Regions from separate parts of the Duganella kummerowiae genome, predicted to be linked through region 1. Evidence: predicted binding sites of a transcription regulator. Region 1 holds the regulator's gene; each other region holds the start of a gene.
The links. The regulator LexA, encoded in region 1, represses DNA repair genes until DNA is damaged. The targets are predictions, from matches to a motif close to ACTGTATNNNNATACAGT.
Positions count from the first base shown of each region.

Region 1 (10,605 bases):
CCAGCTGGCGCTCAAGCTGGGCAAGGAGTACCGCGAAGGCTTCATCAAGAACCGCTACATCGGCCGCACCTTCATCATGCCGGGCCAGGCCATGCGCAAGAAATCGGTGCGCCAGAAGCTGAACGCCATTGTCGATGAATTCAAGGGCAAGAACGTGCTGCTGGTGGACGACTCCATCGTGCGCGGCACCACCAGCCGCGAGATCGTGCAGATGGCGCGCGAATCGGGCGCCAAGAAAGTGATCTTCGCCTCGGCCGCGCCGCCGGTGCTGTACCCGAACGTGTACGGCATCGACATGCCGACCCGCGACGAACTGATCGCCCACGGCCGCAGCACCGAGGAAGTGTGCCGCGAAATCACGGCTGACGCCCTGGTGTACCAGGACCTGGACGCGCTCAAGCGCTCGATCTCGGACGTCAATCCAGCCCTGACCAAGTTCGAGGCATCCTGCTTCGACGGCGTCTACATCACCGGCGACGTGTCCAGGGATTACCTGGACAAGATCGAGCATGCGCGCCACAACCCGACCAAGGCCCCGCTGCCGGAAGACGCCGCGCGCACCCAGCTGAACCTGAACCTGGCGACATCGGAAGCCTGATGCCGCAGCCCGGTGCCCCACGGTACCGGGCTTTTTTTTCGCCTCACCGCAGCACTCGGAATCCCACATGAACGACAAGAAGAACTACGGTTTTACCACCACCATCCTGCACAACGACCGCCAGAAGGGCATAGAGCACGGCTCGCTGCACAAGCCCATCCACACCTCGGTGGCCTTCGGCTACGCCGACGCGCGCCAGCTGGCCGCCGTGTTCCAAAGCCGCGAGCCGGGCTTCCGCTACGGCCGCCAGGGCAATCCCACCATCTCCGCGCTGGAGGACAAGATCAGCAAGATGGAGCAGGGCGTGGGCAGCATCTGCTTCGCCACCGGCATGGGCGCCATCGGCGCGGTGTTCCAGGCGCTGCTGCGCGCCGGCGACCACGTGGTGTCCTCGTCCTTTTTGTTCGGCAATACCAACAGCCTGTGGCAGACCGCCATCAGCCAGGGCGTGGATGTAAGCTTCGTGGACGCCACCGACGTGGCCCAGGTGGCGGCGGCCATCACGCCGCAGACGCGGGTCGTGTTTGTCGAGACCATCGCCAACCCGCGCACCCAGGTGGCGGACTTGAAGCGCATCGGCCAGCTGTGCGCCGAACGCGGCATCCTGTACGTGGTGGACAACACCATGACCTCGCCCTATCTGTTCCGCCCCAGGGCGGTGGGCGCCGGGCTGGTGGTCAACGCCCTGACCAAGTCCATTGCCGGCCACGGCAACGCGCTGGGCGGCGCCGTCACCGACACCGGGGTGTACGACTGGACCCGCTATCCCAACATCTACGACAACTACAAGAAGGCCGCCGCGCCGCAGTGGGGCCTGGCGCAGATCCGCGCCAAGGGCTTGCGTGATTTCGGCGCCTCGCTGGCGCCGGAAGCGGCGCACCATATCGCCGTGGGCGCCGAGACGCTGGCGCTGCGCATGGAGCGCACCAGCGCCAATGCCCTGGCCCTGGCGCGCCTGCTGGAATCGGATGAGCGCGTGGCGGCCGTGTACTACCCGGGCCTGCCCTCGCACCCGCAGCACGGCATCGCCACCGAGCTGTTCCTGAGCTATGGTTCGCTGCTGAGCTTTGAGCTGAAGGAGGGCATAGACTGCTTCGACTTCCTGAACCGCCTCAAGCTGGCAATCCCGGCCTCCAACCTGGGCGACACCCGCACCCTGATCATCCCGGTGGCGCATACCATCTTCTACGAGATGGGCCCGGAACGGCGCGCCTCCATGGGCATAGCCGAATCGCTGATACGGGTCTCGGTCGGCATCGAGGATACCGAGGACTTGCTGGGCGACTTCAGCTGCGCCCTTGAAGGATGTTAAGAAAAAAAGGGATCTCCCAATCAGCCTGAACGCGCTCAAGATCGCGCTCAGCGCGGATTGAGAGCCCCTTTTTTAATGCCAAGTACGCAGCAAGCCGACCGCCAGGCCTTCCAGCGCGAACTCGTCGGCTTCCGGATCGACCTGTATCACCTTGAAGTCGGGATTCTCGGGCAGCAGCTCGACCAGGCCGCCGGTCTTGCGGTAGCGCTTGACTGTCACTTCGCTGCCGATGCGCGCCACCACGATCTGGCCATTCTTGGCGGTGTCCACCTTTTTCACGGCCAGCAGGTCGCCGTCCATGATGCCGACGTCGCGCATGGATTCGCCGCGCACCTTGAGCAGGTAGTCCGGCCTGGCCGAGAACAGGTTGGGATCGACCGCGTAGCTGGTCTCCAGGTTTTCCTGCGCCAGGATGGGCGAGCCGGCCGCCACCCGGCCGATCAGCGGCAGCGACATCATGGCGTTGGGCGGCGGCATGCGCGACGGGGCCGGCTCGGCGTGCGCGCCGAGCAGGCGGATGCCGCGCGAGGTGCCGGCCGCGATTTCGATGGCGCCCTTGCGCGCCAGCGCCTGCAGGTGCTCCTCGGCCGCGTTGGCGGACTTGAAGCCCAGCTCGTTGGCGATTTCGGCGCGGGTCGGCGGGAAGCCGGTGTTGTCGATGGCGTCCTTGATCAGGTTGAGAATTTGTTCTTGCCGTGCGGTGAGCTTGATCATGGGAGCGGGGCCCTCTGGCCTGTGGATATAAACAGTCTGTATTTTTGTACAGTGCGAGAGGGAATGCAAGGGGATTTCTTGTTTTGGACGAAATATTTTCATGCGCGCCGCCCGGCGCGCCCCGGGCGGCTGCTTGTTTTGGGGGCAAAACAGTGCTATAGTCGCGGGCTTACCTCTTCCCACACCTGTCTTGACGCCAGGGTGGGCTATTTCTTCAAGTCCTTAAGGGAGTTTACATGCGTCACTACGAAATCGTTTTTATCGTCCATCCGGACCAGAGCGAGCAAGTGCCCGCCATGATCGAACGCTACAAAGCTAGCGTCACCAGCCGCGGTGGCAACGTGCACCGCGTCGAAGACTGGGGCCGCCGCCAAATGGCTTACTCGATCCAGAAGCTGGCCAAGGCACACTACATCTGCATGAACATCGAATGCGACAACGAGACCCTGGTCGAGCTGGAAACCGCATTCAAATTCAATGATGCCGTGCTGCGTCACCTGACCGTGAAAATGAAGAAAGCGGAAACCGCTCCTTCGCCGATGATGAAGTCGGTGCAACGCGAAGATGCAGCGAAATCCCACCGCGCTGAAGCCGCCGCTGCTCCCGCAGCCGCTGCCGCTTAATTTGCTGGGAACCTGAGCTGAACCAGCTCCAGATCATCGCCTTGATCGCCGAGCGGGATACCCTGCGGTACACCCCGGCCGGCATGCCGATCGTGAACGCTGTCCTGCAGCACCGGTCGCAGCAAATCGAGGCCGGCATCGCCCGGCTCAGCGAGTTCGAAGTGTCCGCGATAGCCGCGGGCGAGATTGCGAACCGCTTCGGGCAGGCGTCTCTGGGAGGGCTGTATCAGTTCAGCGGTTTTCTGAACAAGAAAAACCGCAACAGCAAAAGCCTGGTATTTCACATCATTGATTTCAGTGCTGTCGCAGACAGCGCCCATTTAGATACAGGAGCCTAAAATGGCATTCGGTAAAAAGTTCGACAAAAACAAGCTCAAGCTGAAAGAAAAGCGCAAGCAACAAAACCCTCTGTTCAAGCGCAAGAAGTTCTGCCGCTTCACCGCCGCCGGCGTGGAACAAGTGGACTACAAAGACGTGGACACCCTGAAGGACTTCATCCAGGAAAACGGCAAGATCATGCCGGCCCGCCTGACCGGCACCAAGGCGCACTACCAGCGCCAAGTGGACACCGCCATCAAGCGCGCTCGCTACCTGGCCCTGCTGCCTTACACCGATCTGCACAACGCCTAATCCGCGCCGCAGACCATCCTGGAGAGAAACATGCAAATCATTCTGTTGGAAAAAGTTGTCAACCTGGGCAACCTGGGCGAAGTCGTTAAAGTCAAGGACGGTTACGCACGTAACTTCCTGATCCCGCAAAAGAAAGCCCGCCGCGCTACCGCCGCTGCCGTGGCTGAATTCGAAGTGAAGCGCGCCGAGCTGGAAAAAGCCGCCGCCGCCAAGCTGGCTGAAGCACAAGGCCAGGGCGAGAAACTGGCCGGCCAGACCGTGACCGTGACCCAGAAAGCCGGCGTTGACGGCCGCCTGTTCGGTTCCGTGACCAACTTCGACATCGCCGAAGCCCTGAGCAAAGTCGGTTTCGCCGTTGAAAAAGCCAACGTGCGCCTGCCGAACGGCCCGCTGAAAACCACCGGCGAACACCCGGTGAGCGTGGCCCTGCACACCGACGTGGTGGTCGACGTGACCATCGCCGTCGTGGGCGAAGCTGCCTAAGAACGGCGTCCGGCCCTGCGGGGCTGGTGTCGTGCAATACCTAAAAAAGCCGGGGAACCCCCGGCTTTTTTCATGCATTTTTCATTTATGCAACAAAATTTTTTAGCGGCACTTTTTTTGCCGCCGTAGCTAAGCAGGTATAATGCCCGCCATGAACGCCCCCTCCGATCCACAGGTAGACTCGATCCGCGTACCGCCGCATTCCATCGAGGCGGAACAGTCCGTCATCGGCGGCCTGCTGCGCGATAACGCCGCTTTCGACCGTATCGCCGACTTCATGCAGCCGGAGGATTTCTACCGCTACGACCACCGCATCATCTTCGAGCAGATGGTCAGGCTGATCAACGCTTCCAAGCCGGCCGACGTGATCACGGTGTACGAGGCGCTGGTCCAGCTGGGCAAGGCGGAGGAAGTGGGCGGCCTGGCCTACCTGAACGCGATGGCGCAAAACACGCCGTCGGCGGCCAATATCCGGCGCTACGCCGAGATCGTGCGCGACCGCGGCGTGCTGCGCCAGCTGATCACGGTGGCCGACGATATCTCGGGGCAGGCGTTCAACCCGCAGGGCAAGGAAACCAAGGAAATCCTGGACGAGGCCGAATCGCGCATCTTCGCCATTGCCGAGCAGGGCGCGCGCGGCGCGGCCGGCTGGCTGCCGGTGCAGCCGCTGCTGACCCAGGTGGTGGAACGCATCGACGAACTCTACTCGCGCGAGAACCAGTCCGAGATCACGGGCGTGCCGACCGGCTTCATCGACCTGGACCGCATGACTTCCGGCCTGCAGGGCGGCGACCTGGTGATCGTGGCCGGACGCCCGTCCATGGGCAAGACCGCGTTCTCGGTCAACATCGGCGAGAACGTGGCCATCGAAGCGGGCCTGCCGGTGGCCGTGTTCTCCATGGAGATGGGCGGCGCCCAGCTGGCCATGCGTATGCTGGGTTCGGTCGGCCAGCTGGACCAGCACCGCCTGCGTACCGGCCGCCTGATCGACGAGGACTGGCCGCGCCTGACGCACGCCATCCAGAAGATGAACGACGCCCAGATCTTCATCGACGAAACCCCGGCCCTGAACCCGATCGAGATGCGGGCCCGCGCGCGCCGCCTGGCGCGCCAGTGCGGCAAGCTGGGCCTGATCATCGTCGACTACCTGCAGCTGATGCAGGGTTCCAAGCCGGGCGACAACCGCGCCGCCGAGATCTCGGAAATCTCGCGTTCGCTCAAGGGCCTGGCCAAGGAGCTGGGCTGCCCGGTGATCGCGCTGTCGCAGCTGAACCGCTCGCTGGAGCAGCGCCCCAACAAGCGCCCCGTGATGTCGGACTTGCGCGAATCCGGCGCTATCGAGCAGGACGCGGACGTCATCATCTTCCTGTACCGCGACGAGGTCTACAACCCCGATTCGCCCGAGAAGGGCACCGCCGAGATCATCATCGGCAAGCAGCGTAACGGCCCGATCGGCGCCGTCCGCCTGACCTGGATAGGCGCATACACCAAGTTTGGCAACTACGCCGGTAACCTGGCGACTTACCAAGGCGACTAAGCGCCGGTGCGCCCGACCCGGGCGCGGCCGGCAAGCAACACGTATCGCAACACGTATCGATAAACGGAGAAAGACAATGTTCGGACGCTTGATGCCCTCTGAGGGCAAATTTTTTGACCTGTTCAACCAGCACGCCGAGTTGTGCGTCAAGGGCGCCAAGGAAATGCTGGGCCTGATGACCAACTTCGACGACCTGGAAAACCGCGTGCACGCCATCGAAGGCGTGGAAAAACAGGCCGACAAGATCACCTACGCCACGGTGGACCTGCTGCACAAGACCTTCATCACCCCCATCGACCGCGACGACATCCACAAGCTGATCACCAAGATGGACGACATCCTGGACCTGCTGGAAGATGCGGCCCAGACCGTGTCGCTGTACGACCTGCACTCGGTGACCCCGGAAGCCAAGCGCCTGGCCGAGCTGGTGCTGGCCTGCACCGAGAAGGTCAAGGAAGCGGTCGGCATGCTGCACAACATGGACAACTCGCGCCAGATCGTCGCCGTGTGCGAAGAGATCGACCGCCTGGAATCGGACGCCGACCACGTGATGCGCGCCGCCATGTCCAAGCTGTTCCGCGACGAGCCGGACGTGCGCAACCTGATCAAGATGAAAGCCATCTACGAAATCCTGGAAACGGTGACCGACCGCTGCGAAGACGTGGCCAACATCATCGAAGGCATCATCGTCGAAAACGCCTGATCGTCAGACCGACAGCGAGAATAATTTTACATGCACACTCTGACCATCAGTCTGTACGCCCTGGGGCTGCTCGTGGCCCTGGCGCTGATATTCGACTTCATGAACGGCTTCCACGATGCGGCCAACGCGATCGCCACCGTGGTTTCGACCGGCGTGCTCAAGCCGCAAACGGCGGTGGCCATGGCCGCCCTGTTCAACTTCGTCGCCATTTTCGTGTTCCACCAGCTGACCGTGGCCGCCACCGTGGGCAAGGGCACCATCGATCCGTCCGTGGTGGACCAGTACGTGATTTTCGGGGCCCTGGTGGGCGCCATCGTCTGGAACATCTTCACCTGGTACTACGGCATTCCATCCTCGTCCTCGCACGCCCTGATCGGCGGCCTGGTGGGGTCGGCCGTGGCCAAGAGCGGCACCGGCGCCCTGATCTCGGCCGGCCTGCTCAAGACCGTGCTGTTCATCGTGCTGTCGCCGCTGCTGGGCTTCATCTTCGGTTCGCTGATGATGCTGCTGGTGTCGTGGATTTTCGTGCGCTCTACGCCGCGCCGCGTGGACAAATGGTTCCGCCGCCTGCAGCTGTTCTCGGCCGCCTCCTACAGCCTGGGCCACGGCGGCAACGACGCCCAGAAAACCATAGGCATCATCTGGATGCTGCTGATCGCGGCCGGCTATTCCAGCGCCACCGACACCATGCCGCCGCTGTGGGTGATCATCTCCTGCTACACGGCGATCTCGTTCGGCACCCTGTTCGGCGGCTGGCGCATCGTGAAAACCATGGGCCAGAAGATCACCAAGCTCAAACCCGTGGGCGGCTTCTGCGCCGAGACCGGCGGCGCCATCACGCTGTTCACGGCCACCGCGCTGGGCGTGCCGGTATCGACCACCCACACCATCACCGGCGCCATCGTCGGCGTCGGCTCGGCCCAGAAGATGTCGGCCGTGCGCTGGGGTGTCGCGGGCAATATCGTGTGGGCCTGGATCTTCACCATCCCGGCGTCCGCCTTCGTGGCGGCCATCGCCTGGTGGATAGGGCATCACATCATGTAAGCAACAAGGGAGCCGCGGCTCCCTTTTTAATTTCCAGCTAAGCGAGTGTAAGCCGGGTCTTACAGTGACGCCCGCCCGTCGCCGATGGGCAAGCTTCGGTGTGCATCCCATAATGTGGCCTGATATTAAAGAAAGCCGCATCATGAGAATCATAGATCACCGCTACCTGCAAGAACACAACCGCTACGCCAACAAACCCTGCCTGCTGGCCATCCTGGAACTGGATGCCGACCGCGAGCTCTGCGCCGAACAGCGCGCCGCCTTCGAAGCGCGCCTGCATGCGGCGCTGCCGGGCCTGGAGCGCCAGCGCGTGCTGGTCAATACGCTGGGCGAGGATGAGATTCCCTACCTGGCCGGCGTGGTCCAGCAAGCCGCCATGGAACTGCAGCGCCTGGCCAGCCGTGAGCAGATGGTGGGCTTCATCGGCGTGCTGCCGCGCAGCGAGGGCCGCTACCGCCTGGTGCTGCCGTTCAGTTCCGCCATCCTGGCCGGCGCCGCGCTGTCGCTGGCGACCCAACTGGTGGACGCCTTGCTGCAGGGCCGCGAATTTGCGCTGGAGGCCGGCCTGGCCCAGCTGCGCATGCTGGCCGAGCGCCGCACGGAGCCGGCCGATCCCTACGAACAGCCGGCCGTGTCGCGGCGCCGCATCTCGCGCCGCCACAATATCGACCGCAGCGTGCCGCACGGCCGCCGCCGTCCGGCGCCGGGCCAGCCGCCCGCCGGTCCTTACCTGGCCATGCTGTCCAGCTCCACCCGCCACTTGCTGGCGGCCTAGAGTCCGCGCCATCGCCGCAGCTAGCCCAGCCTGACTTCCATGCCCTCGTAGGCCAGCACCACTTTCAGGCCGCCCAGGCGGTCCGCATAGCGCGCCATCACATCCGCAAACGCGGCTTCCAGCTCGTCGTCGCTGCGGGTCGGTTCGTGGTGGGTGCAGTACAGGGCCTTGGCGCCCGTGCGTAGCGCCATCTCGAAGGCGGAATCGAAGGTGCCGTGGCCCCAGCCTATCTTGGACGGGTATTCTTCGCGGGTGTAGGAGCAGTCGACGATCAGGGCGTCCACGCCGCGCGCCATGTTGTCGATGGCGTCGCGCTCGGCCCGTATCCATTCCTCGCAAGCCTGGTATTCGGGATGGCCGGGAGCGTGCGGGTTGTAGTGCGGTTCGTGGTCGCCGGTGAAGAACAGGGACTTGCCGTTGCAGTCGATGCGGTAGCCCAGGTCGATCACGGGATGGCTCATCACCACGTTGCGCACCACGGCGTCGCCGACTTCCAGGCTTTCGCCCACGGCCACGGTGCGGTATTCGATGGTGGCGGCCATCTGGGTTTCGCTGACGGGGAAATAACTGTTTTGCAACTGCACGCCCATCACGTGCTCGATGCCGTGGCCGGTGTCGGGATCGGTCACGCCATGCAGGCGCACCCGGCTGCCGCGCATGAACAGCGGGCTGAAAAAGGGCAGGCCGTGGATGTGGTCCCAATGGCTATGGGTGATGAAGATATTCGCTTCAATCGGGCGCACCGGCGACTGCACCAGCGACTGTGCCAGCGAAAAGATGCCGGTGCCGCCGTCGAGCACGATAAGGGTGTTGTCGTCCGTGCGGACTTCGATGCAGGTGGTATTGCCGCCGTAGCGCGCGGTGCGCGGGCCGGGCGACGGGATGGAACCGCGCACTCCCCAAAAAATGAATTTCATGCTCTCGCCTCGGTGTTTGCCATACTGAGGGTGTTTATTGTCGGTATCGCCAGATCATAGCTGCTTTTATCGCCCCCGGGTGGCCAAGTCAGGCAAATACTGACGCCGCTCAGGCCCGGAAAAAAGCTTGACCTTCCCATCATGGGAGGGTTGATGCTACGCTGGTCATGATAGCCAGCCGGATACCGCCATGAGCCAGAATACCGTTACCCATCCCTCCAACACCCTGTCGGTCAAGATCGCCGGCATGACCTGCGCCTCCTGCGTGCGGCGGGTCGAGCGCGTGCTGGCCAGGGTCCCGGGCGTGGAACAGGTCAGCGTCAACCTGGCTACCGAGCAGGCCAGGCTGGAGTCGTCCGGGCCGCTGGATTTCGCGGCCGTCGCGCAGGCGGTGGAGAAGGCGGGTTACCAGGCCAGCCTGCCAGCCCCGCCTGAGGCCAGGCCGGATGCCGAAGCTGCCGGCAGCGGCGGGAAGGCGGTGCTGCTGGCCGCGCTGCTGTCGCTGCCGCTGCTGGCGCCCATGCTGCTGGAGCTGGCCGGCGTGCACTGGATGCTGGACGGCTGGCTGCAGCTGCTGCTGGCGACGCCGGTGCAGTTCTGGCTGGGAGCGCGGTTCTACCGGGCCGGCTGGAAGGCTGCGCTGGACCTCAGCGGCAATATGGACCTGCTGGTGGCGCTGGGCACCAGCGCCGCCTATGGCCTGAGCCTGTGGCAGCTGCTGGCGCGGGGCGGGGCCATGCCGCACCTGTACTTCGAGGCGTCGGCGGTGGTCATCACCCTGGTCCTGCTGGGCAAGTGGCTGGAGGCGCGCGCCAAGCGCCAGACCGCGTCCGCCATTCGCGCCCTGCAGGCGCTGCGGCCGGACACGGCCCGGGTGCGCCGCGCCGGGCTGGATGTGGATGTGGCGCTGGCCCAGGTGCGCGTGGGCGAGCTGGTGGTGGTGCGGCCCGGCGAGCGCATCGCCACCGATGGCGTGATCGAGGAGGGCGCCAGCCATGTGGATGAATCGCTGATCACCGGCGAGAGCCTGCCGGTGGCGCGCCAGCCCGGCGGCAGGGTGACGGGCGGCGCCATCAACGGCGAAGGGCAGCTGCTGGTACGGGTGAGTGCGGTCGGCGCCGAAAGCACGCTGGCGCGCATCATCCGCCTGGTGGAGGATGCGCAGGCGGCCAAGGCGCCGGTGCAGCAGCTGGTGGACAAGGTCAGCGCCGTGTTCGTACCGGTGGTGCTGGTGCTGGCGCTGCTGACCCTGGGCGGCTGGTGGCTGGT
Region 1 is NZ_JBKFEH010000010.1:394,369-404,973, forward strand. It holds gene purF (amidophosphoribosyltransferase) at 1-598, shown strand, start outside; gene ACLB1G_RS15420 (cystathionine gamma-synthase family protein) at 666-1,910, shown strand; gene lexA (transcriptional repressor LexA) at 1,983-2,624, opposite strand; gene rpsF (30S ribosomal protein S6) at 2,861-3,247, shown strand; gene priB (primosomal replication protein N) at 3,265-3,585, shown strand; gene rpsR (30S ribosomal protein S18) at 3,587-3,877, shown strand; gene rplI (50S ribosomal protein L9) at 3,908-4,360, shown strand; gene ACLB1G_RS15450 (replicative DNA helicase) at 4,512-5,897, shown strand; gene ACLB1G_RS15455 (DUF47 domain-containing protein) at 5,974-6,600, shown strand; gene ACLB1G_RS15460 (inorganic phosphate transporter) at 6,631-7,644, shown strand; gene ACLB1G_RS15465 (hypothetical protein) at 7,787-8,419, shown strand; gene ACLB1G_RS15470 (MBL fold metallo-hydrolase) at 8,440-9,336, opposite strand; gene ACLB1G_RS15475 (heavy metal translocating P-type ATPase) at 9,527-10,605, shown strand, end outside.

Region 2 (10,605 bases), on a different contig from region 1:
GCGATGCGTTTGCCGCGATACTCGACCATGGTGGGTGGCAGCAGTTCCAGCCCTTCCAGCATGGCGGCGGTGTCCTTGCGGCCATGGGTTTCCACCACGCCCACCAGCACCGCCTGGCCCTCGGCCTGCAGCTTGCGGGCGGCCGCCAGCATGGCGCAGGTCTTGCCCACGCCGGCCGAGGCGCCGAAGTAGATGCGCAGCTTGCCGCGCGCGGCGCGCCGGTCGCGGTCCTGGACCTGGGCCAGCAGCGCGTCCGGGTCGGGACGCAGGTTATCGTTGGGCGGCATGCTTGCTCATCTGGTGTTCCATGTCAGCGAGTATGCGGGCTTTTTCCATCCAGCGCCAGATTCAGCGCCAGCACGTTCACGCGCGGTTCGCCAAACCAGCCCAGGAAGCGGTCCTGGCGCTGGCTTTCCACCAGTTCGCGCACCTTGCCGGGATCGAGCTGGCGCGCGGCGGCGATGCGGCCCACCTGGTACAGGGCGGCTGCCACGCTGATCTCGGGATCCAGGCCGCTGGCCGAAGCCGTGACCAGGTCCACCGGGATGGGGTCATGGTTGCCGGGCGCGGCGGCTTTCAGGGCTTCGATGCGCCCCTTGACGGCGTCCGCCAGGGCCGGGTTCAGCGGGCCCTGGTTGGAGCCGCCGGAACCGGCCCCGTTGTCGGGCATGGGACCGGTAGCCGAGGGACGGCCCCAGAAGTACCTGGGCGAGCTGAAGGCCTGGCCGATCAGCATCGAGCCGAGCGGCTTGCCGCCGGCTTCCACGATGGAACCGGCGGCCTGCGCCGGGAAGGCGGCGCTGCCGATGCCGGTCACGGCCAGCGGATACAGCACGCCGCATATCAGGGTCAAGGCGCCGAACAGGACGACGGCGGGACGGATGTGGGTAGACATGGTAACTCCTCAGGCCAGGTTCAGGGCCACTAACAGCATATCGATCAATTTGATGCCGGCGAACGGCAGGATGATGCCGCCCACGCCGTACAACAGCAGGTTGCGGCGCAGCAGGGCCACCGCGCCTATGGCGCGGTACTGCACGCCCTTCAGGGCCAACGGTATCAGCGCGATGATGATGAGCGCGTTGAAGATCACGGCCGACATGATGGCCGACGACGGCGTCGCCAGGTGCATGATGTCCAGCGCCTTCAGCTGCGGGTAGGTGCCCACGAAGGCGGCCGGGATGATGGCGAAATACTTGGCGATGTCGTTCGAAATCGAGAAGGTGGTCAGCGAACCGCGCGTCATCAGCATCTGCTTGCCGATTTCGACGATCTCCAGCAGCTTGGTGGGATTGGAATCCAGGTCCACCATGTTGCCGGCCTCCTTGGCGGCCTGGGTGCCGGAATTCATGGCCACCGCCACGTCGGCCTGGGCCAGGGCCGGGGCGTCGTTGGTGCCGTCACCGGTCATGGCCACCAGCCGGCCTTCGGCCTGGTAGCTGCGGATCAGCTTGAGCTTGTCCTCTGGCGTAGCCTCGGCCAGGAAATCGTCCACGCCCGCCTCGGCGGCGATGGCGGCGGCGGTCAGCTTGTTGTCGCCGGTGATCATCACGGTCTTGATGCCCATGCGGCGCAGTTCCGCGAAGCGCTCCTTGATGCCGCCCTTGACGATGTCCTTGAGCTCCACCACGCCCATCACGCGGCCGTCGTCCACCACCACCAGCGGCGTGCTGCCGCGCCGCGACACGTCTTCCACGGCGCGCGCCACCTCGGCCGGATAGGGCTGGCCCAGCGATTCCACGTACTTGCGCACTGTATCGGCCGCGCCCTTGCGCACGGCGCGGGCGCCGATATCGAGGCCGCTCATGCGGGTGTTGGCGGAGAACGGCACGAATACCGCATTCAAAGCCGCCATCTCGCGCTCGCGGATGTTGAACTTCTGCTTGGCGAGCACCACGATGCTGCGGCCTTCCGGGGTGTCGTCGGCCAGCGAGGCCAGCTGCGCCACGTCGGCCAGCTGCTGCTCCGTGACGCCGGGCGCGGCGAAGAAGGCTGCCGCCTGGCGGTTGCCCAGGGTGATGGTGCCGGTTTTATCGAGCAGCAGCACGTCGACGTCGCCGGCCGCCTCCACTGCGCGGCCCGAGGTGGCGATCACATTAGCCTGCATCATGCGGCTCATGCCGGCCACGCCGATGGCCGACAGCAGGCCGCCTATGGTGGTCGGGATCAGGCACACCAGCAGGGCGATCAGCACCGTGATGGTGATCGGCGTACCTGAACCGGCGGCGGCCACCGAGAACAGCGAGAACGGCAGCAGGGTCACGGTCACCACCAGGAACACGATGGTCAGCGCCACCAGCAGGATGGTCAGGGCGATCTCGTTGGGGGTCTTCTGGCGCTTGGCGCCTTCCACCATCGAGATCATGCGGTCCAAAAAGGTCTCGCCGGGATTGGCGGTGACCTTGACCACCAGCCAGTCCGACAGCACCCGGGTGCCGCCCGTCACGGACGAGAAATCGCCGCCCGATTCGCGTATCACCGGCGCCGATTCGCCGGTGATGGCGCTTTCGTCCACCGAGGCCACGCCGTCGATCACTTCGCCGTCGATGGGAATCAGGTCGCCCGCTTCCACCAAAATGTAATTCCCCTTGCGCAGGTCGGTGGCCGGCTGCGGCAGCCAGGTGGTGCCGAACTTGGGCGAGGCCAGCTTCTTGGCCGTGACGCTCTGTTTCAGGCTGCGCAGCGAGGCCGCCTGGGCCTTGCTGCGGCCCTCGGCCAGGGCTTCGGCGAAGTTCGCGAACAGCACCGTGAACCACAGCCACACCGCCGTGGCCAGGATGAAGCCGGGACTGGCCTCGCCCTGGCCGAACAGGGCCTGCACATACAGCAGCGTGGTGATGATGCTGCCCACATAGACCACGAACATGACCGGGCTGCGCAGTTGCACGCGCGGGTGCAGCTTGCGGAAGGAATCCGCGATGGCTGGCAGCAGCAATTCGGAATCGAACAGCTGCAGCTTGCGGGCCGGCGGATTGGTAAATAAGGTTTGAGCTTGATCCATGATGACCTCACGATTATTTATACAGCTGCAGGTGTTCGACCACGGGGCCCAGCGCCAGCGCCGGCACGTAGTTGAGCACCCCGACCAGCACCACCACGCCGCACAGCAGGCCGATGAACATGGCGCCGTGGGTAGGCATGGTGCCGGCGTTGGCTTCCAGGCGCTTCTTGCCGGCCAGCGAACCGGCCATGGCCAGGATGGGCACGATCATGGCAAAGCGGCCGAACCACATGGCGATGGCCAGCATGGTGTTGTAGAACGGCGTATTGGCGGACAGGCCGGCAAAGGCGCTGCCATTGTTGTTGGCGGCCGAGCTAAAGGCGTACAGGATTTCCGAGAAACCGTGCGCGCCCGGGTTGGCGATGCCGGCCTTGCCGGCGTCCGCCATGACGGCAATGGCGGTGCCGGCCAGCACCAGGGTGGGCGTCACCAGGATGGCGATGGAGGTCATCTTCATCTCGTAGGACTGTATCTTCTTGCCCAGGTATTCCGGGGTGCGCCCTATCATCAGGCCGGAGATGAACACGGCCATGATGGCGAACACCAGCATGCCGTACAGGCCGGAGCCGACGCCGCCGAAGATCACTTCGCCGAACTGTATCAGCAGCATGGGGATCATGCCGCCGATGGGCGTGAAGGAATCGTGCATGGCGTTGACGGCGCCGCAGGAAGCGGCCGTGGTCACGGCCGCGAACAGGGCCGAGGCGCTGATGCCGAAACGGGTTTCCTTGCCTTCCATGTTGCCGCCCGATTGCAGGGCGCTCATCTGCTGGTCCACGCCCATGGCCTGCAGGGCCGGATGGGCGGCCTGCTCGGCGCCCAGCACCCATGCGGTGGTGGCCACGAACAGCAAGGTCATGGCGCCCAGCACGGCCCAGCCCTGGCGGCGGTCGCCCACCATGCGGCCGAAGGCGAAGCACAGGCCGGCCGGAATGAGGAAAATGGCCAGCATCTGCGCGAAGTTGGACAGCGCGGTCGGGTTCTCGTAGGGATGGGCCGAGTTGGCGTTGAAGAAGCCGCCGCCGTTGGTGCCCAACATCTTGATCGCTTCCTGCGAGGCGACCGGGCCCATGGCGATGGTCTGGGTGGTGGCGGTCAGGGTTTCGGTGACCGGCTCGCCCCTGGCGTCCTTCACCGGCTGGCCGTCGGCGCCCACCTTGGGCTGGGTGTAGGTGACCGGGTCCATCAGCTGCACGTCCTGGTAGGCAGAGAAGTTCTGGATCACGCCCTGCCCCATCAGGAACACGGAAAACAGCAGCGACAGCGGCAGCAGCACGTACAGGGTGGAGCGCGTCACGTCGGCCCAGAAGTTGCCGATGGACTTGGCCGAGCGCGAGGAAAAGCCCCGTATCAGGGCGTAGGCCACGGCCATGCCGGTGGCGGCCGAGAAGAAGTTCTGGCCGGTCAGCACCAGCATCTGGGTCAGGTAGCTCATGGTCTGCTCGCCGCTGTAGCCCTGCCAGTTGGTGTTGGCGACGAAGCTGACGGCGGTGTTAAAGGCCGAATCGGGGCTGACATTGGCCATGCCCTGGGGATTCAGGGGCAGATAAGCCTGCAGGCGCTGCAGCGCATACACGGCGATGGCGCCGATGCCGTTGAACAGCAGCAGGGCGGTGGTGTAGGTCTTCCAGCCCTGGCCTTCGGGCTTGCCATCCTTGCCGGCGATGCCGGCGGCGCGGTACAGCAGCCGTTCGATGCGGGCCATCCAGCCCATGCCGGGGATGGCGCCGCCGTCGCCGACTCGGGCCAGCAGCACCCCCAGCGGCCAGGCCAGCGCCAGCAGCACGGCCAGGAACACGGCCAGCAGGATTGCGGATTGCATGCTCATGTCAGAGGTCCTCCGCCTTCAGCAGGGCCACCACCAGGTAAACCAGCAGGCCGGCGGCCGAGATGGCGCCGATCAGGTAAAAAGGGCTCATGGACGGCCTCCCAGCTGCTCGCAGCCGGCCGCCATGGCCCAGGTCACGGCGATGAACAGCACCATCGCCCCTATAAATACGATATCCATACATCCCACCTTTGAAGGTCTTGTTTCGACACTGGAAAGGTTAGCGGCTGGGGCCTAAAGATTTTGTAAAGACTGGAGCAGGTGCTGTAAACAAACCGTAAACATCCCGCTTACATCTGCTTACGGTGGAAACGTTTTTAAAACAGCCCGATGCGCGGCTGGCGCGTTACAGGCTTATCGGCGCGCATGGCGCCCCTTACCGGAGAGAGAACATGGAAACCACCACCACCGTTGCCAAGAACCGTATCCACCCGCTGGTGGCCACCGCAGCCGTCTCGCTCACCATCGTCAGCCTGGTGGGCGCGGCTGCGATCGCGGGCCTGCTGCCGAACTCGCGCGGCGCCTCCACCGGCACGCCGGCCGACGGCGCGCCCCTCGCGGCGGCGGCCCCGCTTACTGCGGCAGCCCCTGCCACCGCAGCGGCCCCGGTGACCCCAGCGGTCCAGCAGCCGGCTCCCGCGCCGGTGGTGCGCGAGGTGGTGCGCTATAAAACCGTGGTGAAGCACGATGCGCCGCGCCGTACGAATGCGTCGTATGAGGACAGCCAGTATGCCCAGGCGGATGCGGCGCGCGACGCGCGTCCGGCCCCGGCGCCGCAGCAGGCGCAGAACAGCGCGCTGGGCATGGGCATAGGCGCGCTGGTGGGCGGCCTGGTCGGCAACCAGGTGGGCAGCGGCCATGGCCGCACACTGGCCACCATCGCCGGCGCCGTGGGCGGCGGCTACGTGGGCAACGAAATCGCCAAGCGCAACCAGACCGCCGGACAATGATCCAGCACTAGGTACGTACGAAAGCCCGCAGCAGGCTGTAGTCACGTTGGTCCGCAGCCTGCAATGCGGCGATATAGGCTTTGCGCGTGGCGCTGGGCAAGACCAAATCAACCTGTCCCCAGGTAAAGGGCGTCGCGCCTTTATGATGCAGAAAGATGTCGGTATAGAGGCGTGCGTGGCGCCCGTTACCGTTAGGGAAAAGGTGTATAGCCACCAGCCTGTGATGCAAGCGCATGGCTTGCTCATCCAAAGGATAGGTCGCGTGCTCGCCCCATGCCTGTACATCCATGAGCAAATCCCGCAAGCGCACGCTGATGTGTGCAGGATCGACGCCTATGGTTTTTTCAGAATTCCTGAAAGTGCCAGCCCAGCGCCAGGTTTTATTGAACATCTTCTTGTGCAAATTCCTGACGTATGCTTCGCTGAGAAAGTCCTTACGCCGCCGGCGCAGGGCCCAATCTTGCGCGCTCAATATATTCAGGTGCTCGAATTCGTTGAGTTCATGCTGAAGCGTGACATGCTTCGGGATCAGCCCGGCAGCTTCGTCGGGGTCCAGTGGCGTGGCGCCTGGCGCGTGCGAGGCACCGGGTATCAGTCCCATAAATGCTTCCAGCTGCGGTCCAGCAGAGAGCGGCGGATTTTCTGGATTTCTTCGCTGTTCAGCTCGTCTCCAGGCGCCTGGTCTTCCAGTCGCATGGTGTGCAGCACGCGTGCGGCACGCTCCCTGGCGATGGCGTCGGCACGCTCGTGCACACGCTGGCGCAATGGCGTCCGTGGCACCAGCGTGTATTTCAGGTCACAGTCCAGGGCTTCGGCCACCCGGCGCAGCGATTGCAGCGTGATGCGCTCTTCGGCCTCGGATTTTTCCAGGGCGGCCAAGGTGCTTTGGCTGACTGACAGCCGTCCCGCAAGCTGCCGCGTGGTCATACCTAATGCAGAGCGTATGGTCTGTATCCAGCCTGCGCGCGGACGTGGCGGAATAGCAGCCTCGTCAGTTGCACGCTCAACCTGCCTTAGCCGAAGTTCTTTTACATCCATTTTGACCGCCTATAAACGATAATATTCTTTGCATATTATCGCCCCAAAACGATCAGAATACTTTGCTGATGCTCAATACAAGAGCCGTCTTGCCGAGGAATTTGCCGCTGGCGGGCGAGGCATAGGCGCTTTCGCTGGCGTTGGTGCCGATCAAGGCCAGCGCCCCGGTCAGCACGCCGAAGTCCTGCGTCAGGCCGAGCTTCCAGTCGCTGTAGCTGGCCGCGCCATTGTGCCTGACGTCCTGGTGGCCTGCGTGCAGATTCACGGTCAGGCCGTTGCCGGCGTCGATGTTGGCGCCCAGGTCCACATAGCCGCTGTTCCTGCTGTCCACGAAGCCGAACAGGTTGGTGACGGCGTGCGAATACTTGAGGTAGGCAGGGCCGTAGCCCAGCTGGCCGTAGACCTCGGCCGTGTTGGCGTCCTTGTAGCCGGCCACCTGGTCCAGCCCATTGGATGGATACACATAGCCCAGCACGCCCACGTCATAGGAAACGTCCGCGCTCAGCTGCCCGCGCTTGCCGGCGTAACTATCCCATTCCACATGCCCGCCGCCGCCCGCATCCCTGGTCCATTTGATGCTGGACAGCCAGGTGCCCGCGTAGAAACCGGATGGGTTGTGGACATAGTCAAAGCCGCCCTGCAGCGCGGGCTGCAAGCGGGCCTGCGAGATGCCGCGGTAGCGGTAGTCGCTGGCGATGGCGGCGTTGAAGCTGGTGTCGTTGTCCGGCCTGGCCTCGGCGGCCTGCTGCTCCTCCGCCAGGGCGGGAGTGCCGGTCAAAGAGGCCATGAGGGCGGCTGCAATTAAAGCTATTTTCATGTTGCGGTCTTTCTGTGGTGGAGTAAAAGTCAGGCTTCCAGCGTAGCGGGGGCCCAGTAAAAACGGCCTAAAAAGACCACGCACACCTGTAAACACCGCGTATAAATTCCCCCGCGCAGCGGTTGCGGATAGAATGCGCAGGCTGGCGCGCCCGGCCGCCCGGCCACAGAATTCACTGTCTTGCCAAAATAACTGTATATAATCACAGCTATTTCCAGCATCATTGCCGTAACCATAAGAACCGAACCGCTCACGTATGGCCACTAAAAAACCCGTATCCGACTACAGCGAATCATCCATCCGCGTCCTCAAGGGCCTGGAGCCGGTCAAGCAGCGCCCCGGCATGTACACCCGTACCGAGAATCCGCTGCACATCATCCAGGAGGTGATCGACAACGCCTCCGACGAGGCGCTGGGCGGCCATTGCAAGAACATCATCGTCACCCAGAACGCGGACGGCTCCGTCACCGTCGAGGATGACGGGCGCGGCATCCCGGTCGGCCTGCACCCCGAGGAAGGCGTGCCCACGGTGGAAATCGTGTTCACCCGATTGCACGCCGGCGGCAAGTTCCAGAAGGGCGCCGGCGGTGCCTATGCCTTTTCCGGCGGCCTGCACGGGGTCGGCGTGTCAGTCACCAACGCCCTGTCCAAGCGCCTGGAAATCACCGTGTGGCGCAAGGAGCCGGACGGCACCGGCGTGCACCGCATCGCCTTCGAGCACGGCGACGTGGTCGAGCCGCTGTCCTCGGCCGTGGCCCCGCGCGATGGCAAGAAATCCGGCACCCGCGTCACCGCCTGGCCAGACGCCAGCTACTTCCACAGCGGCGCCATTCCGCAGGCCGAGCTGCAGCGCCTGCTGCGCTCCAAGGCCGTGCTGCTGCCCGGCGTCTCCGTCACGCTCATCAATGCCAAGAGCGGCGACAGCCAGACCTGGAAATACGACGACGGCCTGCGCGGCTACCTGAGCGAAGCCCTGGCCGGCGGCGAGACCGTGATCCCGCTGTTCGAGGGCGCCCAGTTCGCCGGGCCGGACGCCGAAGGCTTCGCCGAGGGCGAAGGCGCGTCCTGGGTGGTGGCATGGACCGAGGATGGCCCCATCGTGCGCGAATCCTACGTCAACCTGATCCCCACCATCAGCGGCGGCACCCACGAATCGGGCCTGCGCGAAGGCTTGTTCGGCGCCGTGAAAAGCTTTGTCGAGATGCACGCCCTGCTGCCCAAGGGCGTCAAGCTGATGCCCGAGGACGTGTTCGCGCGGGTCTCCTTCGTGCTGTCGGCCAAGGTGCTGGACCCGCAATTCCAGGGCCAGACCAAGGAGCGCCTCAATTCGCGCGACGCGGTGCGGCTGGTGTCCACTTATTCGCGCCCGGCGCTGGAACTGTGGCTCAACCACCACGTCGACTACGGCAAGAAGCTGGCCGAGCTGGTGATCAAGCAGGCCCAGTCGCGCATGCGCTCGGCGCAAAAGGTCGAGAAGAAGAAATCGTCCGGCGTGGCGGTCCTGCCGGGCAAGCTGACCGACTGCGAATCGTCCGACATCAAACACAATGAACTGTTCCTGGTGGAGGGCGACTCGGCCGGCGGCTCGGCCAAGATGGGGCGCGACAAGGAATACCAGGCCATCCTGCCCCTGCGCGGCAAGGTGCTGAACTCCTGGGAGACCGACCGCGACCGCCTGTTCGCCAACAACGAAATCCACGACATCGCGGTGGCCATCGGCGTCGATCCGCACCAGGTGGGCGACACGCCCGACCTGTCCGGCCTGCGCTACGGGAAAATCTGTATCCTGTCCGATGCCGACGTGGACGGCTCGCACATCCAGGTCCTGCTGCTGACCCTGTTCTTCAAGCACTTCCCGGCGCTGATCGCCAACGGCAATATCTGCATCGCCCGTCCGCCGCTGTACCGCGTGGACGCCCCGGCGCGCGGCAAGAAACCCATCCAGAAGCTGTACGCGCTGGACGATGGCGAGCTGGAAGCCATCGAGGACAAACTGCGCAAGGAAGGCCTCAAGGATGGCAGCTGGGGCATTTCGCGCTTCAAGGGCCTGGGCGAGATGAACGCCGAACAGCTGTGGGAAACCACCATGAACCCGGACACGCGGCGCTTGCTGCCGGTCTCGCTGGGCGGCTTTGCCCACGACGAATCGGCCGCGCGCTTCAACATGCTGATGGGGAAAGGCGAAGCGGCCGCGCGCCGCGCCTGGATCGAGGAACACGGCAACGAAGCCGAAGCCGACATCTGACACGCCGCCCGCACCACTACCACGACATACCATGACCCAAGCAAATCTCTTTGACGAGCCGGTTCCGGAACCGGAAGAATTCAACCAGCCCGGCGGCCCGGGCGGCGGCGATGGCGAGTCGCTGACCCTGTCCACCTTCGCGGAGCGCGCCTACCTCGATTACGCCATCTCGGTGGTCAAGGGCCGCGCCCTGCCCGACGTCAGCGACGGCCAGAAGCCGGTCCAGCGCCGCATCCTGTACGCCATGAATGAACTGGGCCTGGGCCCCACGGCCAAGCCGCGCAAGTCGGCCGCCGTGGTGGGCGACGTGCTCGGTAAATTGCACCCGCACGGCGACCAGTCGGTGTACGACGCCCTGGTGCGCATGGCCCAGGACTTCTCGCTGCGCTATCCGCTGATCGACGGCCAGGGCAACTTCGGCTCGCGCGACGGCGACGGCGCGGCGGCCATGCGCTACACCGAAGCCCGTTTGACGCCCATCTCGCGCCTGCTGCTCGATGAAATCGACATGGGCACGGTGGACTTCCAGGCCAACTACGACGGCTCCACCGAGGAACCGACGGTGCTGCCGGCGCGCCTGCCCATGGTGCTGCTCAATGGCGCCTCGGGCATCGCGGTCGGCCTGGCCACCGAGATCCCCTCCCACAACCTGGGCGAGGTGGCGCAGGCCGCCGTGGCCATGATACGCAACCCCAAGATCACCCACGCCGAGCTGATGGCGCTGAT
Region 2 is NZ_JBKFEH010000011.1:98,619-109,223, reverse strand. It holds gene ACLB1G_RS16515 (DUF4118 domain-containing protein) at 1-287, opposite strand, end outside; gene kdpC (potassium-transporting ATPase subunit KdpC) at 311-895, opposite strand; gene kdpB (potassium-transporting ATPase subunit KdpB) at 905-3,001, opposite strand; gene kdpA (potassium-transporting ATPase subunit KdpA) at 3,015-4,829, opposite strand; gene kdpF (K(+)-transporting ATPase subunit F) at 4,831-4,920, opposite strand; gene ACLB1G_RS16490 (glycine zipper 2TM domain-containing protein) at 5,222-5,779, shown strand; gene ACLB1G_RS16485 (mobile mystery protein B) at 5,787-6,380, opposite strand; gene ACLB1G_RS16480 (mobile mystery protein A) at 6,371-6,817, opposite strand; gene ACLB1G_RS16475 (TorF family putative porin) at 6,870-7,634, opposite strand; gene ACLB1G_RS16470 (DNA topoisomerase IV subunit B) at 7,891-9,879, shown strand; gene parC (DNA topoisomerase IV subunit A) at 9,911-10,605, shown strand, end outside.
Region 2: ACLB1G_RS16470 (DNA topoisomerase IV subunit B) is a predicted target of LexA. The motif match lies at 7,826-7,843, and genes of this name have one in related genera.

Region 3 (10,605 bases), on a different contig from region 1:
GTAGATGTGGTACTTGACCAGCACCGCCAGCGCCGGGATGGTGAGGTAGATCAGCAGGATGAAGAACAGGGCGCAGAACACCGACACCCGCGCCTCGTGCACCGAGGGCGTGGTGTAGGAGCGCATCAGGATGTGCGGCAGCGCGGCCGTACCCAGCATCATGCTGAACACCAGGGCCAGGAAGTTGTTGCGCTTGATGTCGGACTGCTCCGGCGTGCCGGGGTAGGGCGTGGCGTGCGGCGTGATGGGCGCCGCGCGCGCCAGGTTCAGGTCGCGCTCCTCGCTCCAGCTGCGGGCCGCTTCCTCGGCGGTCTTGGGGTAGGCGATCAGCGCCTTTTCGGCGGCGCGGATTTCCAGCAGGGAGGCGTTGCGCTGCTTGACCTTGTCGAGCTGGTGCTGGACCGCGATACGGCCCTGTTCCCAGGAGGCGGGCAGGGCGTCCAGCCTGGCCTGGTAGTCGTCGGCGCGCTGGCGGAAGATGGCGCGCACCTGCAGCTCTTTCGGGTCCTGCTGCAGCGCGGCTTCGCGCGCGCCCAGCTTGGGCAGCAGGGTGCCGTAGGCCACCTGCGGCACCGGGTTGCCGCCCTGCTTGGCCGACAGCCAGATGGCCGGCAGCAGGAAGGCCACCAGGATGATGATGTACTGCGCCACCTGGGTCCAGGTGATGGCGCGCATGCCACCCAGGAACGAGCAAACCAATATGCTGGCCAGGCCGAGGAAGATGCCGACCGAGAAATCGACCCCGGTGAAGCGCGAGGCGATCAGGCCCACGGCATAGATCTGCGCCACCACGTAGGTGAAGGAGACCGCGATGGTGGCGCCCACCGCGAGCAGGCGCACGGTGCGCCCGCCCCAGTTGGCGCCGTCGCCGCCGCCGTAGCGGGCGGCCAGGAAGTCAGGCAGGGTGTACTGGCCGAAGCGGCGCAGATAGGGTGCGATCAGCAGCGCCACCAGGCAGTAGCCGCCGGTCCAGCCCATGATGTAGGCCAGGCTGTCGAAGCCGCGCAAATACAGGGTGCCGGCCAGGCTGATGAAGCTGGCCGCCGAGATCCAGTCGGCCGCCGTCGCCATGCCGTTGTACACGGCCGGCACGCGCCGTCCGGCCACGTAGTATTCCAGCACGTTGGAGGTGCGGCTGATGACGCCGATGGTGGCGTACAGCACGATGGTGGCGAACATGAACAGATAGCCTATCCACACGCGCGGCATGCCCTCCTGCTCCAGCGCCGTGAGGGCCACCAGGAAGCCGGCGAAGCCGATGGTAAACAAGGTGTAGTAGCGCCGCAGGCGCTGCTGGAAGGAGCGCTGGCTCAAGGACGCTGCTCCCCGGCGGCGCCCAGGTCCAGGCGCCGCATGCGCCAGGCGTAGACCCCGATAATGGCCAGGTAGACCAGGGACGCGCCCTGGGCCGCCAGGTAGAACGACAGCGGCCAGCCGAACACCGACAGGCCGGCCAGCTCGCGCGCGAAAAAGGCGGCGCAGAAGCCGGTCAGTATCCAGGCCGCCAGCAGCCAGGCGCTCAGCCGGCGGGTGCGGCGCCAGTGCAGGCCGCGCAATCCAGGTTTATCCATAGTAGATGATCTCGTTGTCGTCCTGCGGCGGCCGTGGCGGCAGCGGGAAGCTGAGGCGGAACAGGGCGCCCGGCAGCCTGGGGTTGGCCGCGCGCGGATTGTTGAACACATCGACCTCGGCGCCGTGCTGCTGGGCGATCTCGCGCACGATGGCCAGCCCCAGGCCGCTGCCCGGCACGTTGGAGCCCAGCACCCGGTAGAAGCGCTCGAAGACATGGGCGCGCTCGGCCTGAGGGATGCCGGGGCCGGTATCCTCCACCTCCAGCAGGACGTGCTCGGCGGTCTCGCGCACCCGCACCGTGACGCTGCCGCCGGCCGGGGTGTAGCGCAGGGCGTTGTCGATCAGGTTGGACAGCAGTTCGCGCAGCATGGTCGGGTTGCCGTCGATTTCCACCGGCTGCGGCGGGGCCTCGTAGCCGAGATCGATCCGGTGCGAAAAAGAGGCCTGGACCCAGTCGTGCACCACGCTGCGCGCCAGCTCGCCCAGGTCCAGCGGCTGCGGCGCGGTGCCGGCCTGCGGCAGATGCTCGGCGCGGGCCAGGGCCAGCAGCTGGTTGACCAGGCGGGTGGCCGCTTCCGAACTCTTGGCCAGCTGCTCCAGCGAGCGGTGCACCTCGGCCTGGTCGGTCTGGCGCAGGGCCAGCTCGGACTGCATGCGCATGCCGGCCAGCGGGGTCTTCATCTGGTGCGCCGCGTCGGCAATGAAGCGCTTCTGCATCTCGATGTTCTGGGACAGCCGGCCCAGCAGTTCGTTGAGCGAGCGCACCAGGGGCGAGATTTCCTCCGGCACCTGCTTGGAATCGATGGGACTCAGGTCGTCCGAGCTGCGCGCGCGGATGCGCTCCTGCAGCTGGGCCAGCGGCGACAGCCCGCGCGCCAGCGCGAACCACACCAGGGCCAGCACGATGGGCAGGATGATGAACTGCGGCAGTATCACGCCCTTGATGATCTCGTTGGCCAGCTGGGCCCGTTTTTCCAGGGTCTCGGCCACCTGCACCAGGGCCAGCTGGGCCTCATCGTCGCCGGTGTTGTCCAGCTGGACGTAGGAATAGGCCACCCGCACCGCCGTGCCGTGCATGCTGTCGTTGCGGAAGCGCACCAGGCCGGCGCGGAACTTGTCTTCCTCGTGCGGCGGCGGCAGGTCGCGGTCGCCGTCCACGTAGGCGTTGTCGGGGCCGAGGATCTGGAAGTAGACATTGTCGATATCGTCGGCGCGCAGGATGTCGCGGGTGCTGCCGGGCAGGTGGCGTATCAGCTTGCCGTCCACCGTGCGCACCTGCTGGGCCAGCACGGTGACGCTGTCCTCCAGCGCATGGTCGAAGGGCTGGTTGGCGATGCTCTTGGCCACCAGGTAGGTGATGGCGATGCTCATCGGCCACAGCAGCAGCAGCGGAGCCAGCATCCAGTCCAGGATTTCGCCGAACAGCGAGTGCTGGATGCCGTCGTCCTGCTCGGCGGCGGGCGGTTGCCAGGTGTCGCCGCTGTCCCCCGGCTCCTTCACTTGGCGCTGTGCCCCGCGAGTTCGGCGCGCGCGCCTTCCACGTATTTTTCCAGGCAATAGCCCAGGCCGCGCACGGTGGCGATGCGGATGCCGCCCACCTCGATCTTCTTGCGCAGGCGGTGCACATAGACTTCGATGGCGTTGTTGCTCACTTCCTCTCCCCATTCGCACAGGTGGTCCACCAGCTGTTCCTTGGACACCAGGCGGCCGGTGCGGGCCAGCAGGATTTCCAGCAGGCCCAGTTCGCGCGCCGACAGGTCCAGCATCTGGTCGTGGATGTAGGCGCTGCGTCCCACCTGGTCGTAGGACAGCGGGCCGTGCTTGATGATGGTGGCGCCGCCGCCGGCGCCGCGCCGGGTCAGGGCCCGCACCCGCGCCTCCAGCTCGGACAGGGCGAAGGGCTTGGCCATGTAGTCGTCGGCGCCGAGGTCCAGGCCGTTGACCTTTTGTTCGATGGAGTCGGCCGCCGTGAGTATCAGCACCGGCAGCAGCGAACCGCGCGCCCGCAGGCGGCGCAGCACTTCCAGCCCGGACAGGCGGGGCAGGCCCAGGTCCAGTATCAGCAGATCGAATTCCTGGGTCGAGAGCGCGGTGTCGGCCTCCTGGCCGTTGCCCACGCAATCGATGGCATAGCCGGACTGGCGCAGGGAACGGGTCAGCCCGTCCGCCAGTACGCTGTCGTCCTCGGCCAGTAAAATACGCATAACAGTCTCCTCGGGCGTTGCTTTGGTGTTTTTTTGTTGTACTTCTATTGTGCTGCAAATCGCGCTTGCATTGATCACTGTTTTTTTATACAGTATCGCCTGTACCGGAATTCCACTCACTGCTTACCCAGCGGAAAGATCATCATGGACGAGAAAAAAGGCGCAATACCCGCATCCGAGAAAGCCAAGGCCCTGGCGGCCGCGCTGGCCCAGATTGAAAAGCAATTTGGCAAGGGCTCCGTGATGCGCATGGACGGCAGCGCACCGCCGGAAGAAGTCCAGGTGGTGTCGACCGGCTCGCTGGGCCTGGACATCGCGCTGGGCGTGGGCGGCCTGCCGCGCGGCCGCGTGGTGGAAATCTACGGTCCGGAATCGTCCGGCAAAACCACCCTGACCCTGCAAGCTATTGCTGAAATGCAAAAGCTGGGCGGCACCTGCGCCTTCATCGACGCCGAGCACGCGCTGGACGTGGGCTATGCGCAAAAGCTGGGCGTGAACCTGAACGAACTGCTGATCTCGCAGCCGGACACCGGCGAGCAGGCGCTGGAAATCTGCGACGCCCTGGTGCGGTCGGGCAGCGTGGACCTGGTGGTGGTGGACTCGGTGGCGGCCCTGACCCCGCGCGCCGAGATCGAAGGCGACATGGGCGATTCACTGCCCGGCCTGCAGGCCCGCTTGATGTCGCAGGCGCTGCGCAAGCTGACCGGCTCCATCAACCGCACCAATACCCTGGTGATCTTCATCAACCAGATCCGCATGAAGATCGGCGTCATGTTCGGCAGCCCGGAAACTACCACCGGCGGCAATGCGCTGAAGTTCTACGCCTCGGTGCGCCTGGACATCCGCCGCACCGGCTCGATCAAGTCCGGCGACGAGGTGATCGGCAACGAAACCAAGGTCAAGGTAGTCAAGAACAAGGTGGCGCCCCCGTTCAAGGAAGCCCACTTCGACATCCTGTACGGAGAAGGCACCTCGCGCGAAGGCGAAATCCTGGACCTGGGCGCCGACGCCAAGGTGATCGAGAAGTCCGGCTCCTGGTACAGCTACAACGGCGAACGCATAGGCCAGGGCAAGGACAACGCCCGCGCCTTCCTCAAGGAGCGTCCGCAGCTGGCCTGGGAAGTCGAGAACAAGGTGCGCGAAGCACTGGGCGTGCGCCAGCTGCCGCCGCTCAGCGATGACGGCAAGGTCATCAACTTCAAGCCCGCCGACGCGGCCTGATCCATCCTCCAGCGGCGCCGGCCCCCGGCGTCGCTGCCGGCAGCCATGCCCCAGCCTCCCCTCAGCCTCAAAGCCCGCGCCCTGCGCTTCCTGTCCCTGCGCGAACACAGCCGCATGGAGCTGGCGCGCAAGCTGGCCCGCCATGCGGAAGAGGGTGAGGATATCGACGCGCTGCTGGACTGGCTGGAAGCCAACAACTGGCTGTCCCAGGAGCGCTATGCCGAATCCCTGGTCCACCGCAAGTCGGCCCGCTACGGCGCCAGCCGCATCGTGGCCGAACTGCAGCAGCAGGGCATCAACGGCGACGCCCTGCGCGAACTCAAATCCTCCCTGGCCGACACCGAAACGGCGCGTGCCTGCGACGTGTGGCGGCGCAAGTTCGGTACCGTGGCGGCCGATCCTCACGAGCGCAACAAGCAGATGCGCTTCCTGCTGCAGCGCGGGTTTTCGCAGCGCGCCATCAGCACCGCCCTGCGCGGCGAAAATCAAGAGTAAGCCTGCGACATTTTCACAACGAAAACGTTGGTGAAAACTTCATGCAATTGCGTTCATTTGCCGGGAACATCCATAACATTCCCCGTATCGGCGCATGGTTTTTCAGCAAATTGCAAATGTTGTTGGCGCAACTGCGAACGCGATATGCTACACTTTTGGGGTTTTTGCAGCGCCGCGGGTGCGGTGGTTGTCCGTAGAAGCTGCGGCAACGTGCTTAACAGCACAATGGCTGCTTACTAATTAGCGCCGCATCAGCGGCACGGTCTTATGTCACTGTCGAATCGAGTAACCCGGCGTGCGCCCTGGCGTATGCGCGTAGATGCCACCTCCGCCTGCCGCGCGGCAGGGCCGTGGGAGCGTGACGTGCATGGCGCCGTCCATGATTTTCCGCTGGCTTCCGGTGTCCGCGCCGATGGCCTCCTCCCGCACGAACTGCACCCGCGCTTCATCACACCGCTGTACCCGCTTCGGGACGGCTAGCCTGTGCCGGCCTAGCCCCGACGTGCGCCGTTTTACACGTTCGTTTTATTTCGCAACATAACCCTGATTTTTATATATCAGTATCAGAAGGGAAGCCAGCATGAAAATCCATGAGTATCAAGGCAAAGAAATCCTCCGAAAATTCGGAGTGACGGTTCCGCGCGGCATTCCGTGCCTGTCCGTTGAAGAAGCTGTCAAGGCAGCCGAAACCCTGGGCGGCCCGGTATGGGTGGTCAAGGCGCAGATCCACGCTGGCGGCCGCGGCAAGGGCGGCGGCGTGAAAGTGGCGAAATCGCTGGAACAGGTCAAGGAATATGCCGACCAGATCATGGGCATGCAGCTGGTCACCCACCAGACCGGCCCCGAAGGCCAGAAAGTCCGCCGCCTGCTGATCGAAGAAGGCGCCGACATCAAGAAAGAACTGTACGTTTCCCTGGTGACCGACCGTGTCACCCAGCGCGTAGTGCTGATGGCTTCCTCCGAAGGCGGCATGGACATCGAGGAAGTGGCCGAGTCCCACCCTGAAAAAATCCATTCGATCGCCATCGATCCGGCCGTGGGCCTGACCGACGCCGAAGCCGCTTCCATCGCCGCCAAGATCGGCGTGCCGGAAGGCTCGATTGCCGACGCCGTCACCAACCTGCAAGGCCTGTACAAAGCCTACTGGGAAACCGACGCCTCGCTGGCTGAAATCAACCCGCTGATCCTGACCGGCTCGGGCAAGGTCATCGCCCTGGACGCCAAGTTCAACTTCGACTCCAACGCCCTGTTCCGCCACCCGGAAATCGTGGCCTACCGCGACCTGGACGAAGAAGATCCGGCCGAAGTGGAAGCCTCGAAATTCGACCTGGCCTACATCTCCCTGGACGGCAACATCGGCTGCCTGGTGAACGGCGCCGGCCTGGCCATGGCCACCATGGACACCATCAAGCTGTTCGGCGGCGAGCCGGCCAACTTCCTGGACGTGGGCGGCGGCGCAACGGCCGAGAAAGTGACCGAAGCGTTCAAGATCATGCTGAAGAACCCCGGCCTGAAAGCCATCCTGGTGAACATCTTCGGCGGCATCATGCGCTGCGACGTGATCGCCGAAGGCGTGATCACCGCCGTCAAGGCCGTCTCGCTGAACGTGCCGCTGGTGGTCCGCATGAAGGGCACCAACGAAGACCTGGGCAAGAAAATGCTGGCCGACTCCGGCCTGCCCATCATCTCCGCTGACACCATGGAAGACGCGGCCAAGAGCGTCGTCGCCGCCGCTGCCGGTAAATAATTGAGGAAACAAACATGTCTATTCTGATCAACAAAGACACCAAAGTCATCACCCAGGGCATCACCGGCAAAACCGGCCAGTTCCACACCCGCGGCTGCCGCGACTACGCGAACGGCAAGAACGCCTTCGTGGCCGGTGTGAACCCGAAGAAAGCCGGCGAAGACTTCGAAGGCATCCCGATCTACGGTTCCGTGAAGGAAGCCGCGACGCAGACCGGCGCCACCGTTTCCGTGATCTACGTGCCGCCGGCAGGCGCCGCCGCCGCCATCTGGGAAGCCGTGGAAGCCGAGCTGGAACTGGCGATCTGCATCACCGAAGGCATTCCCGTTCGTGACATGATGGAAGTCAAGGACCGCATGGCCAAGGCCGGCTCCAAGACCCTGCTGCTGGGCCCGAACTGCCCCGGCCTGATCACCCCCGACGAAATCAAGATCGGCATCATGCCCGGCCACATCCACAAGAAAGGCCGCATTGGCGTCGTGTCCCGTTCGGGCACCCTGACCTATGAAGCCGTGGGCCAGCTGACCGCCCTGGGCCTGGGCCAATCGTCCGCAGTCGGTATCGGCGGCGACCCGATCAATGGTCTGAAGCACATCGACGTGATGCGCATGTTCAACGACGATCCTGACACCGACGCCGTCATCATGATCGGCGAAATCGGCGGTCCGGACGAAGCCAACGCCGCCCGTTGGATCAAGGACAACATGAAGAAACCGGTGGTCGGCTTCATCGCCGGCGTCACCGCTCCTCCGGGCAAGCGCATGGGCCACGCCGGCGCGCTGATCTCGGGCGGCGCCGACACCGCGCAAGCCAAGCTGGACATCATGGAAGAGTGCGGCATCAAAGTCACCAAAAACCCGTCGGAAATGGCGCGTCTGCTGAAAGCCATGCTGTAAGTTCAGGCTGTTCTGCAAGCGAAGAAACGGGAGGCCTGGTCCTCCCGTTTTTTATTTTTGGATGACAAAATTCGTCAGTGCGGACTGACAAAAATCGGCAGCCTGACAAGGCTGGTCAGCTGCAGGTGGCGAGAGTGGCGTTTTTGGGCGGGGTTGATACGCTTTTGCCATCAAAACCGGTTGGCACAGCCATTGCCTGTTTGGGGTATCACAGTACCCAACGTCACTCACACAGGAGCAGCAACATGAAATCGATGAAAATGATCAAGCAACCGGGACAAGCCGGCTTCACCCTCATCGAGCTGATGATCGTGGTCGCCATTATCGGCATCCTGGCCTCCTTTGCCATCCCCGTCTATAGCGACTACACCATGAAAGCCAAGGTCGCCGAAGCGAATACGGTCTCGGCCCCAGCGCGCCTGGCCGTAGTCCAGGCCTTCAACGAAGGCACGCTGTCCTCCGTCACCGACAACGCCAGCCTGGGCATCCCGACCACCACCGGCAAATATGTGACTGGCGTGGCGGCGGCCGGCAGCAGCGCCACCGACGGCACCGTGACCGTGACCCTTGGCAACACGGGCAGCACCGATATTGACACCAAGACGCTGGTGTATGCAATCGCCTGCACGGCTGGCGCCACCTGCAAGACTACCGTCTCCGACAACAGTACCCTGCCCGCCAAGTACCGGCCCAAGCTGTAAGAACCCGTTTCAAAATGACCATCGCGTCGTTACGGCTCCTGGCCGTGCAGGCGCACTGTCTTCGTCGCCGTGCCTAACCCTGCTCATTTTGAAACGGGTTCTAAGCCCGGCTTGTCTCCAGCACCGGGCCTACACGATCTTGTGGCGGTCGGTGACCAGGGCTTCGTAGGTCAGGTTCTGCAGCATGGTGTGGTGAACCGGATCGAGCTCGCCGAACTGCACGCCGTAGTGAACACCGGGCGCTTTTCACCGCTTTCCGGCTTCATCACAGTGATGTTGCGGATGGTGGCCTTGCAGCCGGTTGGTTTGCGCTAGCCTCGAAGCTTCATTCGTTCCATCTGGAGGACTTTCATGGCTCAAGGAAATCTCTCCGCTTATGCCTTGCCGATGATAGGGCAAGTAGCCGATCACACCTATGTCTGCGGCAGCGAGGGACACGTCTGGGCATGTCATGGGCGTGCCTCGGCTGGCAAGCTTATTTCTCGGGGGGCGGGAAGCGTAGATCAGGCGGTGTGCCTTGCGCTCCCCGACCATTCTGCGGGCGTTTTATACGGCATCGAAGGCGTGTGTCATCAAATGGCCAACCGTATCCTGTTTCCGTCAAGTAGACTGGTAGTGAGGGCGCGTGGCTATCGCATGAGTTCTTTGATCTACGGCGCTTACGGCAAAAAGGGGCGTGTATATTATTCCCCAGCATCCCACCCTTGGCCCGAACTGGTTGCCTGCTGCAACCATGCACATCCTTAGGAGGCACTATGGCACCCGATGATGATTATGAGCGCCGGATTCTCGCTATTCATGGCGACGGCGGGGTTGAGGATATCCGCCATGAAGAGTTTGCTGCTATGGCGGATGTGTATCTGGGAGCGGATTTCGACAAAGCCAAGCTTGTTGAAATCGAAACCCTGCAAGTGCGGCTGCACGCGGAACAGGATGCTTTGATCACGGGGCTGGAATCAAAAAGCATCTCGCCCGAACAATATGTCGACGCCTGCAACAAGCTGATACAGGATTTTGCTGTTCGCTGTGAGCAGGTGCTGGGAAAAGCGGATTTCAACAAGCTGTTCGGCATCGAGCGTGGCGAGGCCGGGGTGCTCATCGATAAAGATATCTTCCTCGCGGCGCACGGTTGATCCTGCGTGTGTCCTAGACGGCGGCGCTCCAATCCCCGCTCTTGCCGCCATGCTTTTCCAGCACGCGCACATTGGTCATCACCATGCCGCGGTCCACCGCCTTGCACATGTCGTAGATGGTCAACAGGCCTACCTGCACGGCCGTCAGGGCTTCCATCTCGACCCCGGTCTTGCCGTGGGTTTCCACCTGCGCCGTGCAGTGCACGGTGGCGGCCGCCGCTTCGATCTCGAACTCGACCTTGACCCGGGTCAGCGCCAGCGGATGGCACAGCGGCACCAGGTCGCTGGTGCGCTTGGCGCCCATGATGGCGGCAATGCGTGCAATGCCCAACACGTCGCCCTTCTTGGCAGTGCCTTCCTGGATGATGGCCAGGGTCTCGGGTTTCATGCGGATGGAGCCGGCCGCCACCGCGATGCGGTGGGTCTCCTCTTTGGCGCCCACGTCGACCATGTGGGCCTGGCCGGTGGAGTCGAAGTGGGTCAGCTGGTCGGCGGTGTCGGTCATGATGGTGGTATTCTGTAGGATAAAGAAATTGCCCGAGATGGCGCGGCCTGCGCGCCCCGGATGCAGGTATGATATCACCCGTGAATGCCCGACGTTACTCTCCCGCCCTGCCCATGCGCCCACGCCTGCGC
Region 3 is NZ_JBKFEH010000008.1:61,673-72,277, reverse strand. It holds gene ACLB1G_RS08135 (sodium:solute symporter family protein) at 1-1,314, opposite strand, end outside; gene ACLB1G_RS08130 (DUF4212 domain-containing protein) at 1,311-1,571, opposite strand; gene ACLB1G_RS08125 (sensor histidine kinase N-terminal domain-containing protein) at 1,564-3,072, opposite strand; gene ACLB1G_RS08120 (response regulator) at 3,069-3,776, opposite strand; gene recA (recombinase RecA) at 3,921-4,997, shown strand; gene recX (recombination regulator RecX) at 5,043-5,492, shown strand; gene sucC (ADP-forming succinate--CoA ligase subunit beta) at 6,073-7,239, shown strand; gene sucD (succinate--CoA ligase subunit alpha) at 7,254-8,135, shown strand; gene ACLB1G_RS08095 (pilin) at 8,381-8,836, shown strand; gene ACLB1G_RS08090 (hypothetical protein) at 9,592-9,969, shown strand; gene moaC (cyclic pyranopterin monophosphate synthase MoaC) at 9,983-10,474, opposite strand; gene ACLB1G_RS08080 (beta-barrel assembly-enhancing protease) at 10,588-10,605, shown strand, end outside.
Region 3: recA (recombinase RecA) is a predicted target of LexA. The motif match lies at 3,853-3,870, and genes of this name have one in related genera.